Regions from separate parts of the Pseudoalteromonas sp. SG44-1 genome, predicted to be linked through region 2. Evidence: predicted binding sites of a transcription regulator. Region 2 holds the regulator's gene; each other region holds the start of a gene.

The links. Region 2 encodes sigma-54, which starts transcription at its own class of promoters, with help from an activator protein. Its sites were predicted from a motif close to GTTGGCACGNNNNTNGNNT; they were not measured.
Region 1: a site for sigma-54 is predicted at 1,602-1,620, ahead of H5187_RS09395 (DUF3192 domain-containing protein). Genes of this name have one in related genera too.
Region 3: a site for sigma-54 is predicted at 2,528-2,546, ahead of H5187_RS00245 (DUF1328 family protein). Genes of this name have one in related genera too.
Region 4: a site for sigma-54 is predicted at 1,887-1,905, ahead of H5187_RS06705 (PAS domain-containing sensor histidine kinase). Genes of this name have one in related genera too.

What each region holds. Positions count from the first base shown of each region.
Region 1 covers NZ_JACJEW010000015.1:70,614-74,806, reverse strand. The annotation lists gene H5187_RS09405 (PAS domain-containing hybrid sensor histidine kinase/response regulator) at 1-226, shown strand, start outside; gene H5187_RS09400 (diguanylate cyclase) at 195-1,109, shown strand; gene H5187_RS09395 (DUF3192 domain-containing protein) at 1,176-1,556, opposite strand; gene H5187_RS09390 (D-2-hydroxyacid dehydrogenase) at 1,719-2,663, opposite strand; gene zntR (Zn(2+)-responsive transcriptional regulator) at 2,766-3,179, shown strand; gene H5187_RS09380 (SO_0444 family Cu/Zn efflux transporter) at 3,163-4,193, shown strand, end outside.
Region 2 covers NZ_JACJEW010000051.1:9,307-13,499, reverse strand. The annotation lists gene lptA (lipopolysaccharide transport periplasmic protein LptA) at 1-115, shown strand, start outside; gene lptB (LPS export ABC transporter ATP-binding protein) at 112-837, shown strand; gene H5187_RS18490 (RNA polymerase factor sigma-54) at 904-2,400, shown strand; gene hpf (ribosome hibernation promoting factor) at 2,429-2,716, shown strand; gene ptsN (PTS IIA-like nitrogen regulatory protein PtsN) at 2,721-3,173, shown strand; gene rapZ (RNase adapter RapZ) at 3,194-4,036, shown strand; gene H5187_RS18470 (HPr family phosphocarrier protein) at 4,065-4,193, shown strand, end outside.
Region 3 covers NZ_JACJEW010000001.1:44,683-48,875, reverse strand. The annotation lists gene H5187_RS00260 (sodium ion-translocating decarboxylase subunit beta) at 1-13, opposite strand, end outside; gene oadA (sodium-extruding oxaloacetate decarboxylase subunit alpha) at 25-1,809, opposite strand; gene H5187_RS00250 (OadG family protein) at 1,820-2,068, opposite strand; gene H5187_RS00245 (DUF1328 family protein) at 2,586-2,759, shown strand; gene H5187_RS00240 (hypothetical protein) at 2,814-3,005, shown strand; gene H5187_RS00235 (TonB-dependent receptor domain-containing protein) at 3,263-4,193, shown strand, end outside.
Region 4 covers NZ_JACJEW010000010.1:44,365-48,557, forward strand. The annotation lists gene H5187_RS06695 (sigma-54 dependent transcriptional regulator) at 1-793, shown strand, start outside; gene H5187_RS06700 (DNA-3-methyladenine glycosylase I) at 1,212-1,799, opposite strand; gene H5187_RS06705 (PAS domain-containing sensor histidine kinase) at 1,940-3,052, shown strand; gene H5187_RS06710 (sigma-54 dependent transcriptional regulator) at 3,049-4,193, shown strand, end outside.

The DNA of each region.
Region 1 (4,193 bases), on a different contig from region 2:
AAAAGCGTTGGAACGATTAGTGCATAGTATTAAAGGTGTGTCAGGAAACCTTGGCTTTAATCGCCTAAGTGCTACCGCTCAGCAATTAGAAAGTAGACTACGTAAGACACCAGACGTAGGGCAAATATCCCTGAGTCAGTTAGAGTTCGAATTAGTACAAGTAAATAGATACATTCAAATACAAGGCTCAGTAAATGTTGAAGAAAGCCAAAATACTGATCGTTGATGACGACCCATTAAATCGATTAGTGTTGGAAAAAACATTAGCGAATGATCACGAAATATTTTTAGTTGAAAGTGGTGAAAAAGCCCTTACATTTGTTAAATCAACGGCGGTTGACTTAATTATCCTCGATATAGTAATGCCCGGCATTAATGGCTATGAGGTGTTAATTCAGTTAAAAGAAAATTCAACTACGCACGCTATTCCAGTCATCTTTATTTCAGCTAATACAAGCCATGATGATGAAGCGAAAGGGTTTGAATTAGGCGCAATGGACTATATTGCTAAGCCATTTAGTCCCGCAATAGTACGTGCACGAGTGCGTAATCAATTATTGATCAAGCAAAAAAATGATTTGTTAGAAATGCTCGCCTCAATTGATGGGCTGACAGAAATACCTAATCGGCGTTATTTAGATGAAAGCTTATCGCGAGAATGGCGTCGCAGCCGTCGAGCTGGTACACCGTTATCGGTGCTATTAATAGATATAGACCACTTTAAGCGTTATAACGATTGTTATGGCCACCGTGCCGGGGATGACTGCCTTAAACGTGTGGCACATGCATTAGTTGCAGCGTGTGAGCGAGGTACTGACTTTGTTGCGCGCTACGGCGGTGAAGAATTTGCTGCAGTATTACCCGACACCAACCAGTACGAGGCATTGGAATTTGCTAATAAACTCAGAGATGCTGTTAATGCGCTTGCTATCCCGCATAAAGCATCACTCAATGCCGCTCACATTACGATAAGTATTGGGGTTGCTACAACTGAGTTTGGTCAAGTTTATGCTGAGCATATATTACTTGAAGAAGCCGATTTAGGTTTATATCAAGCTAAAGATAGTGGCCGCGATAAAATTATCGCTCGAGTTATTGACGCAAGTTAGTAAAGTCAGTTATTACAGCAAATAAAGAGTGAATATGCTCCACTCTTTACTGCTTTAGTTTTGTGTCTAAATGGCGCTAAGTGAATTATAAATACTATCACCCACACCAATCAGTTTCTCGTTTTTAAAGACCAGTGGAGTACATTCATCTTTTGTCATTTTTCCGTCAGAGTGAATACTATGGGTGGCATAAAATAGTACTTGGTATACATCACCGTCTTTTTTTAATAATTCTGTAAAGTCGGGAGTTTTTAATTTATTTAATACATTTTGATAGCTGGTATCTAAAGTGAGCCCCGAGATGCTTTCACGATTAAATTGATGATGTTCTTCCCAGCTTGAACTATTACCAGCCCAATGCGTTTCTGCTTCACCATCGGATACTGCAATTACACAACCAGTAAGAAGAGGGGCTGTAAGCGCGGCAATTAAAAGTACTTTTTTCATTATTTTATCCTGATACTAAATATTGATTTTAATTTGTCTATTAGTTAGCAAAGAACTGGCCAATATTTTATATTATTTAAAATCAATATATTAGGTTTTTTTGTAAGGCGGTAAATTACATTTAACCACCTTGTATAGCGTAACTAACTAAAAGTTAGTTGATTAGACCAGTCTATTTAAGCTTTCACCTTGGCTAAATGCGCTAATATTTAAGCTGACTTGCTTTACTAAGCGAATGATTGACTCTTCACTGGCCCATGCAATATGTGGAGTCAGAATTAAATTATCACCACGATAAGCGGCCAATGGATTATCCTTCGCAGCTGGTTCTTTACTTAATACGTCAAATCCCGCTCCTGCAATTTGGTTATTGCTCAGTGCGTTGGCTAAATCAGCTTCATTAACGATACCACCGCGCGCGGTGTTAATTAAAATGGCATTGGGTTTCATCATAGCAAGTTCAGCAGCACCAATCAGATCACGACTTTCATCGGTTAAAGGGCAGTGTACACTAATAATATCAGCTGTTTTTATTGCTTGGTAAAATTCTGTTCGGCCCTCTCTAGTTACTTGGTTTTTACGCTCACTGATAACTACATTGGCACCAAAAGCACGTGCAACATCCGCAACAGCTTTACCAAGCGAACCATAACCGATAATTGCCAGAGTTTTACCTCCAATATCATTAAAACGGTAATCAAGGCGGCAGAACATCTCACTTTGTTGCCATAACCCTTGTTGGCAATCAGCAATGTAGCGGTGAGTATTACCCAGTAAATTTGTGATCAGTGCAAAGGTATGTTGTACAACCGAAGGTGTTGAATACCCGGCCACATTGGTAACGGCAATGCCAAACTCTTTAGCGGCGACTAAATCAACATTGTTAGTGCCAGTTGCGGCTACACATATGAGCTTTAATTCAGGAAGTTTTGCCAGTGTTTCGCGATTAAGTACCACTTTATTGGTGATCAATACATCAGCGCCTGCACTGTGCGCTAATACTTGTGCTGGACTGGTTAGTGAATAACTAGTGAAATTGCCAAGTGTTTGAAAAGGCTCAAGTGATGTGCCTGCTAATGTGGCAGTATCGAGAAGGGTAATATTCATGCGCTTTCCTTATTAAATAAAATAATTTTAATGCTTGACCTTGGTGTGTACTCTAAGGTTTATACTTGGCATCAGTTGATAATACACTCATTGGAGACACAGATGAAAATAGGTGAATTTGCTAATCAGTTAGGTGTCTCTACAGATACCCTAAGATACTATGAAAAACATAATTTGTTAACGCCATCAAGTCGAACCGGGGCCGGTTATCGCGATTATGGTGAAGCTGCATTAAAGCAAATGAAGTTTATTTTACGTGCTAAAAATGTTGGCTTTAGCTTGGCAGAGATCAAGGAGTTGCTGCAAATTAAATTTAAAAAACATCAGCATTCTTGCCATGAAGTTAAAAACCTAACAATACAAAAGCGTGACTTAGTCGCAGAGCGCATTGCTGAATTAACACGTTTTCATCAATCATTATCCGTGTTAGCTGATAAGTGCTGTGGCGGACAAGAGCCCGCAGATAACTGTTCAATATTAACCACTTTGGAGGACATCGATGGACTTACTCAATAATTTTTGGCAGTTATTTTTATTATCTGCCCCTTGGTTAATGCTTGGTTTACTCATTGCCGGGTTATTAAATGTGTATTTACCGGCAAATTTTTTAAATAAACATTTAGGTAAAGAAGGTTTTTGGACCACTGTTAAAGCTGCTTTAATTGGTGCGCCAATGCCGTTGTGTTCGTGCGGTGTAATACCCGCTGCAATTGGTTTAAGACGTGCAGGCGCTTCAAAAAGTGCTACCACTGCGTTTTTAGTATCGACGCCAGAAACTGGGGTTGATTCGGTGTCGGTATCGTATGTGCTACTCGGTCCTTTTATGGCAATAATTCGTCCAATAGCGGCGATTTGTAGTGCTATTGTCGCAGGTGTCTTAGTGGGGCGTGATGCTGAAAAAACGCAAACTACAGATCACTCTAGTGAAGTTAATAATGAGCAAAAGCGAGCAGCTACAACAAGTTGTTGTTCAACAAAATCAGCAGTGGCTGAAGAGAAGGCAAGTTGCTGCTCAACAAAATCAGCAGTGGTCGAAGAGAAGGCAAGTTGCTGCTCAACGAAATTAGCAGCGGCTGAAGAGAAGGCAAGTTGTTGCTCAACGAAACCAGCAGCGGTCGAAGAGAAGACTAGCTGTTGCGATTCATCAAGCGCAGTACCAGCCAGCCAATGGCAAAAGATGAAACAGGCTGTGAGTTTTAGCTGTAATAAATTACTATCAGACACTATGAAATGGTTAATGATTGGTTTGTTCTTTGCAGCCTTAGTGCAAACTTATGTGCCAGAGTCATTTTTAAGCCAATGGGGCAGTGGTATTTTGGCTATGCTGGTGGTGATCGTGATTAGTATTCCCATGTATATCTGCGCGACCGCATCAACGCCGATTGCAGCTGGTTTGTTATTAAGTGGCGTAGCACCTGGCGCTGTTTTAGTCTTTATGTTGGCAGGTCCTGCCACTAATGTCGCGACGCTTGGCGTGGTTGCCAATGAGCTTGGTAAACGTGCAGTGGTTGCTTATTTAGTTGGTGTAAT
Region 2 (4,193 bases):
TGATATGGACCAGCAACTGATCAGTGCTGAAAAAGGCGCAAGCTCAAGCGATCGTGTGCACACCATTTTGGTACCAGTAGACAGTAAAAAAGACAAATCTAAAGGGCAGCCATGAGTACATTAAAAGCTGAATTTCTAGCAAAAAGCTATAAAGGTCGCCAAGTTGTAAAAAGCGTGGGTTTAGAAGTTAGCGCAGGCAGCATTGTTGGCTTATTGGGTCCTAATGGCGCTGGTAAAACCACCACCTTTTATATGATTGTGGGTTTAGTTCCAAGCGACAAAGGTAAAATCAGTATTGATGATAATGACATCACCTTACTGCCAATGCACAGTCGCGCACGGTTAGGGATTGGCTACCTGCCACAAGAATCATCCATCTTCCGTAAATTAACTGTTTATCAAAACCTGATGGCTATTTTAGAAACTCGTAAAGAGCTGAATAAACAAGCCAGAGAAGAAGCGCTCGACAGCTTACTTGATGAGTTTAGCATTCAACATATCCGCGACAGCCAAGGTATGGCATTATCTGGCGGTGAACGTCGTCGAGTTGAAATTGCACGCGCTTTAGCCGCAAACCCAAAATTTATCTTACTTGATGAGCCTTTTGCTGGCGTTGATCCTATTTCAGTGTTAGATATAAAGAAGATTATTGAACACCTTAAAAACCGTGGTATTGGCGTGCTTATTACCGACCACAATGTACGAGAAACCCTTGATGTTTGTGAAAAAGCCTACATAGTTTCTCATGGGGAGTTAATTGCATCAGGTACCCCTGAGCATGTACTCGCCGACCAAACAGTCCGCGATGTTTACCTGGGCGAGCAATTTAGGCTATAAAGCCACGCTCGGCTAAGTATCTGCTAGACTTAACGATGATAACAATAAAAGGATTGTTAGAGATACATGAGGCAATCACTCCAGCTGCGCATGGGCCAGCAACTTACAATGACACCACAGCTGCAACAAGCAATTCGCTTATTGCAACTCAGTACATTGGATCTCCAGCAAGAAATTCAAGAAGCGCTCGACAGCAATCCATTGTTAGAGCTAGAAGAACATGAATATTCAGACGACACGGCTGGTAAAAACGAACAAAAACAAGATAACGATGACTTAACCGTTAGCGCATCAGCAGACGACAAGCCAAGCGAATATGAACAAGAAAGTAGCGAAGCATTAAGTAAAGAGACCTTAAGTGACGAAATGGCTATGGACGTCACCTGGGACGAATACATGAGTGCTGCGCCAAATACGTCATCTGGGCCAATGCCTGAAGATGAGTCAATTTATCAAGGTGCCTCAACTGAAACCTTGCACGAATATCTAATGTGGCAATTACAACTCACACCTTTTAGTCCAACCGATGAAGCCATTGCCATTGCGATTGTTGAAGCCGTTGACGATTCAGGTATTTTAACCTTGAGCTGCGAAGACATCGCAGAAAGCTTAAATCAAGGTAATAACGAAGAAGAAATCGAACTCGACGAAGTGCAAGCAGTGTTAAAACGCATTCAGTTGTTTGACCCTGTTGGTATTGCTGCGCGCAGCCTACAAGAATGTTTATGTATTCAATTAAATCAATTTGATCCTGCAACTCCTTGGATTAGCGAGACAAAAATGATTTTAACTGATCATATCGATTTATTAGCTAGTCGTGACTATCGCACTTTGATGAAAAAGACTAAGCTTAAAGAAGATGAACTAAAAGAAGTAATGACACTGATCCACAGCCTTAACCCAAAGCCTGCGGATACCATAGTACGCGAAGAATCAGAGTATGTTATTCCTGACGTTTCGGTGAAAAAAATTAAAGGTCGCTGGGTGGTTGAACTCAATCCAGACAGCATGCCAAAAATTAGAGTGAACAGCCAATATGCGGCGATGTCACGCTCTGTAAAATCAAGCACTGACAGCCAATTTATACGCTCGCATTTGCAAGAAGCTAAATGGTTTATTAAAAGCCTAGAAAGTCGTAACGAGACGTTACTCAAAGTAACCAACTGCATTGTTAAACAGCAGCAAGGATTCTTTGAGCATGGCCCTGAGGCCATGCGCCCTATGGTACTAAACGACGTTGCCGAAATGGTTGAGATGCACGAATCAACAATTTCTCGTGTAACCACCCAAAAATACATGCATACCCCTCGTGGTATATTTGAGTTAAAATATTTTTTCTCGAGCCATGTAAGTACTGAGAACGGCGGCGAATGCTCATCGACAGCCATTCGAGCATTGATCAGAAAATTGATCAGTGCAGAAAACTCAGCGAAACCATTGAGTGATAGTAAAATTGCAGATATATTGGCAGAGCAAGGTATCAAAGTAGCTAGACGGACTATTGCAAAATACCGCGAGTCACTGGCTATTCCACCGTCAAATCAACGTAAAAGTTTGATTTAAGGCGTAAAATCACAAGAGGAAAATGCTTATGCAACTAAATTTAACTGGTCGTCATGTAGAAATTACTGATTCATTAAGAGACTATGTAAACAATAAGTTTGCCAAGCTTGAAAGGCATTTTGATCATATCAATAATGTCCATGTCATTCTTGATGTAGAAAAGCTAAGCCAAAAAGCAGAAGCCACATTACATGTCAGTGGCGCTGAATTATTTGCCTCAACTGAGCACCAAGACATGTATGCAGCCATTGACGGACTAATCGACAAACTTGACCGTCAGGTAATTAAACACAAAGAGAAGCACGCTCGACACTAACACTATGAAATTAAGCTCACTTATTTGCCAGGACTGCAGTAAAGCTGCGGTCCTTTTTAATAGCAAAAAACGGATCATTGAATTTATCAGCCAATTGGCTCATGAACAACTTCCTCAGCTATCACAACAAGAAATCCTCAACGCACTACTGTCGAGAGAAAAACTAGGTAGTACGGGTATTGGTCGTGGTATTGCTATTCCTCATGGCCGTATGAGTGGTGTTGAAAACCCGCTAGCAATAATTATAGTGAGTGAATCACCGATTGATTTTGATGCGATAGATAATCGCCCAGTTGATATATTTGTAGCTCTCATCGTGCCAGATGGTGATAGCCAACTTCATTTGAAGACGTTAGCCACAATTGCTGATAAACTCAACGACAAAGATTTTTGTAAACAACTACGTAGCGCAAAAACAGACCAAGATTTGTATCACGTAATTGCTGCGCAATCGTAGCCAAATGAAGGAGAATTTACATGGAGTTAATCATCATCAGTGGGCGTTCTGGCTCAGGTAAATCTGTTGCTCTGCGTGTAGTAGAAGATCTTGGCTATTATTGTGTAGATAATATTCCGGTAAACTTATTACCTTCATTAGTGCGCAGTGTCTCTGATAATTATGACAAAATTGCCGTCAGTATTGATGTCCGTAATTTACCGAAAGAGCAGGAAGAATTTAACGATATTCTTGAATACTTGCCTGGTTTTGCAAATCCGACGCTATTTTATTTAGACAGTGATGATCAAACCCTGATCAAACGTTTTTCTGAAACTCGCCGCTTACACCCATTATCTTTGGACTCTTTGCCACTGGATTTAGCTATCAAGCAAGAAAAAGTATTACTTGATGTATTAACTACTCGCGCTGACTTTATACTTGATACCACTGATCTGAGTGTCCACCAGCTTGCAGAGTCAATCCGTGAAAAGATTTTAGGGAAAAAAGATAAAAAACTAATCATTACCTTTGAATCATTTGGTTTTAAATATGGTATCCCAAAAGAAGCTGATTATGTTTTTGATGCACGCTTTTTACCAAACCCACATTGGGAGCCTGAGCTTAAGCCACTTACAGGCCTTGATCAGCCAGTAAAAGATTATTTAGCCAGCCATAGTATCGTACAAAAATTCACTTGGCAGATCCAAACCTTTGTACAAACTTGGTTACCGCATTTGGAGCGTAATAACCGCAGTTACTTAACAATTGCTATTGGTTGCACCGGTGGTCAACATCGCTCAGTTTATCTAGCGCAAACTATAGGTGAAAGCTTCTCGATGAGCCACAGCAATGTGAAAATTCGCCATCGTGAACAAGAATAACAACTCACGTTTACAGTAAGGAATGTTGATGCGTTTAGAAGATACATTTTTAATAAAAAACAAACTCGGTTTACATGCTCGCGCAGCCAGCGTATTAGCGCAATTAGCTGTGCAGTTTGATGCCAGCATCACACTTCATCAAGATGACAAACAAGCC
Region 3 (4,193 bases), on a different contig from region 2:
ATAATGCTTCCATCCTCTGAGCTCCTAAGCTAGTGCTATCATAGCGTCACCCGTTGCCACTGAATCACCTTCAGCAACAAGAATTTCAGCAATAGTACCGGTGTGGGTTGCACGAATTTCAGTTTCCATTTTCATCGCTTCCATGATGATCACTACATCGCCTTCATTTACCGTTTGACCCGCTTTCACCTTGATTTTAAAGATGTTACCAGCAAGTGGAGCGTTAAGTGTTTCGCCGGAAGCAACTGACGCCGATTGTGGAATATGCTCACTATCTTTAAGTGTTACTTCTTTAAGCTCACCGCCTTGTGCAACCACTACATCATAAACTTTACCATCTACTTTTACGCTGTACTGCTCTGCTTTTACTGTGTTGCTGTTACTTTTTTTATTGCTAACTGGTTGTTCTTTATTAGCAGATTCAGCACTTGGCACAGCTTCGAAAGCATCTGGGTTATTACGATTCTTAATGAATTTCAACCCAATTTGTGGGAATAATGCATACGTTAACACGTCATCAATCTGCTCATCCGCTAAGCTTAAACCTTGCTCTTGTGCTTCTTTTAATAGCTCAGCTTGGAGTATTTCTAGTTCTGGTTGCAATAAATCAGCTGGGCGGCAAGTAATGACTTCTGCCCCATTAAGTACGCGCTCTTGTAACTCTTTATTCATCGGCGCAGGAGTTACGCCATACTCACCTTTTAGCACTCCGGCAGTTTCTTTGGTGATAGTTTTATAACGCTCGCCCGTCAATACGTTTAATACTGCTTGTGTACCAACAATTTGTGATGTTGGTGTAACTAACGGTAAATAACCTAAGTCTTCACGTACACGTGGGATCTCAAGTAATACTTCATTCAATTTATCCGCAGCACCTTGCTCTTTAAGCTGGTTTTCCATATTAGTTAACATGCCACCAGGCACTTGCGCTAATAAAATACGGCCATCAACACCTTTTAAGCTGCCTTCAAACGCGGCATATTTTTTACGAACATCACGGAAATAAGCAGCAATCTCTTCGAGTTGATTTAAATCCAGCTCAGTATCACGTTCAGTACCTTCAACAATCGATACAATCGTTTCAGTTGCGCTGTGCCCGTAAGTCATACTCATTGATGAAATTGCGGTATCAAGCATATCAATACCAGCATCAATCGCTTTTTGGTAAGTAGCAGTACTTAAACCTGTTGTGGCATGACACTGCATTGCAATTGGGATAGAGACTGTTTCTTTTAACGCTTTGATTAACTCTTCTGCATCGTATGGTTTAAGCAAACCGGCCATGTCTTTAATACAAATTGAATGACAGCCTAACTCTTCAAGCTGCTTGGCAAGCGTTAACCACATATCAAGTGTATGAACCGGGCTTACTGTGTACGAAATTGTACCTTGTGCATGTGCGCCAACTTTAATTGCAACTTTAATAGCCGTTTCAAGATTACGAACATCGTTCATCGCATCAAAAATACGAAACACATCAACACCATTTTTGTGCGCTCGCTCTACAAATTTTTCAACAACATCATCGGCATAATGACGATAGCCTAAAAGGTTTTGACCACGTAATAACATTTGCTGTTTAGTATTTGGCATAGCTTTTTTAAGAGCACGAATACGCTCCCAAGGATCTTCACCCAAATAACGAATGCATGAATCAAAAGTAGCCCCACCCCATGATTCGATCGACCAATAACCTGCATCATCTAATTTTTGTGCAATCGGTAGCATGTCATCCAAACGCATACGCGTTGCTAATAATGATTGATGCGCGTCCCTAAGTACTAATTCTGTTAATTTTAATTTAGCCACAAGTCACTCCTTATAGTTTTTGTTTATTTTTGTATTGAGCTATGGCTGCACTTATCGCAGCGATGTGTTCACTTGATACACCTGATGCTTTGATTGACGGTGTACGCGTTGGCGTTGTTGCAACCGGCTGTTCAAAACGACTCGCTAATTTAGACATAATGGTAATTGCTGAAATCAACAACGAAAGAAAAACGAAAACGCCCACCATCCCGGTGATCATTAAGTTTGCTGCTGTAGCAAGTAACTGACCTATATCCATCCTGCTCCCCCTGATTATTTCCACCCAGCCCCGCTAGGTAAAAAATCACTTTATTTAAATAATTATGCAACAATCATAACAAAGAAAAAGACCAAGTCCAACACTTTGTAAATTGGTAAAACCAATTAATACAAAGCTAACATATGCTCAGCAAAGTTAACACTCTACATTTTGCTATAATTTCATAGGATATAGATGATAAAAATACTGAATATAGCTATAACTTATAAGTAAAAGCTTATCCGCAGCTGGAAAACCTACCGACTGAACGACTGAACAACCGCTTGATTAAATACAAAATGGCTCAAAAATGAAATTGGTCTTACCAAAAAACGACTTAAATATTGATTTTTAGAGCGTCGAGTATAAGTTACAGATAAAGCTGTAAATAATTCCCACCTAATTTATGAAGAGAAATGAAATAAACCCCTATGACATTGATAATAAAGGATTTAAATACATGGCATGTAACTAGCATTATTTACTCTGAACAAATTTATAAACCAAGGAGACGACAATGTTACGCTGGACAATTACATTTCTAGTTATTGCACTTATTGCTGCAGTGTTAGGTTTTGGTGGTATCGCAGGTGCCGCAGCAGGAATTGCTAAGATTATCTTTTTTATCTTTATTGTATTGTTAGTTATTTCACTCGTTTCAGGTGCATTGCGCGGCAATGTCCCTAAGTGATAACAATTTATTTTAAATAACAACACATTTATTATTTTTACAAGGAATTACATTATGAAATCGACAACTATTAAAACCGCTGTGATCGCTTTATTCGCTAGTTTTTTTATCATGGGTTGTGAAGACAATCATGCAGAAGAGGCCGGTGAGCGCATCGATGAAGCTGTTACCGACGTACAAAACAAAGTAGAAGACGCCTGTGAAGAAGTAAAAGAAGGCGTTAACGCTAAAGAGACTAACTGTTAATAAATATATTCAAGATTAAAAAGCGGCTTCTGAAGCCGCTTTTTTATTTAAGCTACTGTTTAAAAACAATCTTTTTATCTACCCTGCCGTATTTCATTCGTTTTACATTTCAAACTTTTCAAAATTTTATATTTTGACGCTTTAAATTATTTGTATGTCCCAACTTAATGACTATCTTTAAAAAGCTAAGAGGAAGCATCTGCAATGTGCTTCCTGTTGTATTTAGCCTAATTATTATAAATATTTGGGAGATTACAATGTTAAAAAGTAGAATTTCATCTGCAGTGAAATATGCACTTAGTGCAGGGGTTGTCTCAACCGCACTCATCTATTCACCACTTTCCACAGCACAAGAAACTGAAGTCGACAAAGACGTCGAAGTTATTTCTGTTACAGGTAGCCGTATTCGCCAACCAGGAGCTGTTTCCGCTAGTCCTATCATTTCCATTGGAGAAAAAGAACTTGGTTTTCAACAAGAACCTGAAGTTGAACAAATATTAAGAAACTTACCAGCAACAGTACCTGGTGATGGTAGTAACGTTAATAATGGTTCTGGCGGTGCAGCTACAATAAACTTACGCGGTCTTGGTGCTCAACGCTCATTAGTATTAATGAATGGCCGTCGTATGATCCCATATAACTATAATGGTGCCGTAGATAGTTCAACCATCCCCAGTGCATTAATTGAACGAATTGATATTGTTACCGGTGGAGCATCTGCCGTTTATGGTTCTGATGCAATAGCGGGCGCTGTCAACATAGTGCTAAAAGATGATTTCCAAGGGGTGGTTTTTGACGCCAAACATTCAGAAACTGGCGATGGTGACGGTGATAAAGACAGCTTCAGTATTACTCTGGGTTCTAATCTTGAAGATGACAAAGGTAATGTAGTGTTATCGCTAGGTTGGACACAACGAGATCAAATTTTATTAGGTGATAGACCATTAGGCCTGCTAGGAATTGAAACTAAAACGGGTGCTAACTATGAACAATTCTTAAATGGCGAGCCGCCAATCCCAGCTCCTGATGCATGTAGTGGTCCAAACTCCGTCGAAAGTGGTGGATCTACCACCGCTTTTCCTACTCGATTTACAATTGTTGGTGCTGGCGGTAATGGTAGTGGCCAATTCAGAAATGATGGCACATTAGCCGCTACTGAGTGTAGTGTATTCAACTTCAACCCATACA
Region 4 (4,193 bases), on a different contig from region 2:
CCGCTTTGAACTTGCTCAAGGGGGGACGCTGTTTTTAGATGAAATTGGCGATATGCCGCTGCAAATGCAAGTAAAGTTATTGCGAGTGTTACAAGAGCGCAGCTATGAGCGGGTTGGTGGTACAAAACCAATTCAAGCCGATGTACGGGTGATTGCTGCTACACACCGTGATCTTGAACAAATGATAGAGCAAGGAAGTTTCCGCGAAGATCTATATTATCGACTCAATGTTTTTCCTATCGAAAACCCATCTCTTGCAGAACGTGCTGATGATATTCCATTATTATTAAAAGAGTTAATGCGCCGTATTAATGAGCAAAGTGGTACTACCGCTAAGTTTACTGAGCGGGCAATTGATAGTTTAAAAGAGCACACATGGCCGGGGAATATTCGCGAGTTAGCGAACTTAGTTGAGCGTATGGTGATCATGTTGCCAGATAAAGTGGTTGATATTCCCGATCTACCAGCAAAATATCGTTATATTGAAGTTGATGCTTATGAACCACAATATCCCGAAGAGCTTATGGAGCGTGATGCTTTCAATGATATTTTCAGTACTGGTTTTAGTGATTACGACGATGAGCCAGAAGTTGAAGCAATTCAGCCATCAGCAGACCTTTTACCCGACGAAGGGATTGAGCTAAAAGATTATTTAGCTGAGCTGGAAATTAGCCTGATCACTCAGGCCTTAGAGCGTTATGATTATGTCGTAGCGCGTGCTGCGGAGATCTTGGGTGTACGCCGCACAACCTTAGTTGAAAAAATGAAAAAATATAACCTATCACGAGATTAACACGTGCTAAGTTGCTAATATTTTACTTCGCAATATCAGTAATTACAGAGTGTGGTCGTCGTTTACGGTGATAAGTTCATTGACGCGCTAAAGCACTACCTACCATTTCGGTGCTTGCAAATAGTTACTTAATTTTTACCACCGAGGCGCTGCGCGCTACACGGAGCTGAAGGGCTAGGACCCTAATCCCTTCCTCTTTGAACTCGGAGTTCTCTGTGGTGGATCAATCATTTAAAGGTCTTTTGCACAAAGAGAAGTGAATGAGATCAAATGAGCAGATAAAAATATATATAAATCTTTCGTGGCTGAAGCCTGCTTATATGTGGGTTAAGCATTTGTAGGAAATGGCTTCAGCCATTAATTCCTAGACGCTAGATTTAGGATCCTAGCGCCTAGTCACTTTTCTAGCTCTTAACACCTAGTATTTTTCAATAATCTCAGCTTTACGAAAACAATCATTACTGTGATCATTCACCATACCACAGGCCTGCATATGGGCGTACACTGTGGTTGGACCTAAAAACTTAAATCCCCGTTTTTTTAAATCTTTTGCAAATGCAGTTGAGGCCTCTGTGATTGCAGGGTAGTCACTAAGTTTATCTAACTCATTCACTAACGGCTTACCACCTACAAACTGCCATTGATAGTTACTGAAGCTGCCAAATTCTTGCTGAATTTCAATAAAACGTTTGGCGTTATTTATAGTTGCTACAATTTTTAAACGATTACGTATAATTGTTTCATCAAGCATTAATCGTTCAACATCGTGCTCGTTCATTTGTGCGACTTTTTCTACATCAAAATCCAAAAATGCACGACGATAGCCATCACGTTTCTTTAAAATCGTATACCAACTTAATCCTGCTTGTGCTGATTCCAGAGTAATAAATTCAAAAAGTGTTTGGTCATCATATACTGGGATCCCCCATTCATCATCGTGATAGGCAACATAGTCATCTTTACTGGTATCGAGCCAAGGGCAGCGACATAAATTTGTTGAATTCATAGTGTCTCCTTGCTTTGCTTATTTTAGTTTGTCATTTTTTTGTCGCGTTATTTATACGCTAAGCAAATGAAATTAATCAATATAATTGTTGGTACAATTTGTGCATTTAGCTAGTTAGATCCTGTAAACGAGAATGCATTATGGCCTTAGCTAATGTCTTAAAACCACAATTTATCACAGCGACCCAGTATAACCCATGTTTACTGCAAGAAGAGTACATTGGTGAGTTAAGTGAATTACGCCAGCAAGCCAGTTGGTTAAGTCATTTAGTAGATACAATGCCTGCGGGTGTTGTGGTGCTTGATGGTCGCGGTTTGATCGCTAAAGCTAATCAAATTGCAACAGACATGCTAGGGGAGCCACTCGAAGGTGAAAAGTGGTTCAGTGTGATCCAGCGCTCGTTTCGGCCCCAACAAGATGATGGCCATGAAGTATCGCTAAAAGATGGACGCTTAATTAAGTTAGAAATAACGGCATTAGCGCCAGAGCCAGGGCAATTAATCTTAATGACTGACTTAACCGAAACGCGTCGTCTACAAACACGCGTTGCACATATGCAGCGTTTAAGTGCATTGGGTAAAATGGTGGCATCTTTGGCACATCAAGTGCGAACACCACTGTCTGCTGCGATTTTGTATGCCGCTAATTTAGGTTCAAAGCGGTTACCCGAAAGCTCGCGAGGCAATTTTCATACTAAGTTAATGTCGCGTTTAAAAGATCTCGAAACCCAAGTAAACGATATGTTGTTGTTCGCAAAAAGTGGCGATCAGCAAGTTGTTGAACATGTTTCCATGCAGCAATTATTAACTGAAGTGAAAACTGGCGCTGATGCTATGGTCGCACTTAATAATAGTGAACTTCAGGTCAGTTTACCTGAGCCTGATATCGAGATAATGGGCAATAAAACTGCGCTTGCCAGTGCCATTCAAAACCTTATTCACAATAGTATTCAAGTCATTGGCAGTAATGCACTCGTTCAATTAAGTGCGCAGCGGGATGCGAGTGACCCCGAGCTAGTGTGTATTACTGTAAGTGATAATGGCCCTGGGGTCGATTTAAGCTTACTTGATAAATTATTTGAACCATTTTTTACTACCCGAAGCCAAGGCACAGGTTTAGGCTTAGCGGTAGTTAGTTCAGTCGCAAATGCACACCAAGGACGAGTTGCAGTAACGAACAATGCTCAAGGCGGAGCCTGCTTTAGTTTACTGTTACCTATTTGTACAAAGTCAACATCGGCGGAGGCAATATGAACAACACGATTTTAGTGGTTGAAGATGATGCAGGGCTTCGTGAAGCCTTGATTGATACGCTTGAAATGTCTGGAATAGATTGCGTTGCGGCTGACAGTGCTGAGCAAGCTATGGTGCTACTTAAAAAAGACAGCTTTTCGCTGGTCGTGAGCGATGTGCAAATGGGCGCGATGAGTGGTCTTGATTTACTGCGCAGCATAAATCTTAATTACCCTGATCTACCGGTTTTAATGATGACAGCGTATGCGACTATTGATGATGCTGTTGAGGCTATGCGGTTAGGGGCAATTGACTATATGGCCAAACCGTTTGCGCCCGAAGTGCTACTTAATATGGTAAGCCGCTATCTACCTGAGCCAGAAAAAGAAACTGATGGCCCGATTGTCGCCGATCCGAGTAGCATTCAGCTATTAGAACTTGCAAGTCGGGTTGCTAAATCGGATGCCAGTGTGATGGTGCTTGGTCCTAGTGGCTCAGGTAAAGAAGTACTCGCACGCTTTATCCATGATAAATCAGATCGCGCAGAGCAGCCATTCGTCGCAATAAACTGTGCTGCGATCCCTGAAAATATGCTCGAAGCTACATTATTTGGCTACGAGAAAGGCGCGTTTACTGGTGCGATTCAAGCTTGTCCGGGTAAATTTGAGCAAGCACAAGGTGGCACAATTTTACTTGATGAAATCACTGAGATGGATTTAGGCCTACAGGCTAAGTTACTACGTGTATTACAAGAACGCGAAGTTGAACGTTTAGGTGGTCGCAAAACTATTAAGCTAGATGTGCGTATTTTGGCTACCAGTAACCGTGATTTAAAAGAGGCTGTGGCTAAGCACCAGTTTAGAGAAGATTTATATTATCGGTTAAATGTATTTCCGTTGATGTGGCGTCCACTTTGTCAACGTCCAGGCGATATTGTCGTGTTGGCAAAGCATTTAATTGAACGTCATCTCAATAAAAGCAAAGAGCCTATCGCTGTACTTAGCGAACCGGCAGAGAAAAAATTATTAGCTCATACTTGGCCAGGTAATGTGCGTGAACTGGATAATGTGATCCAGCGTGCGTTGATATTACGCCACGGTGATATGATTGACGAAAGTGCTATTTTTATTGAAAATTTAACCCAGACTCCTCTAACTGCGGC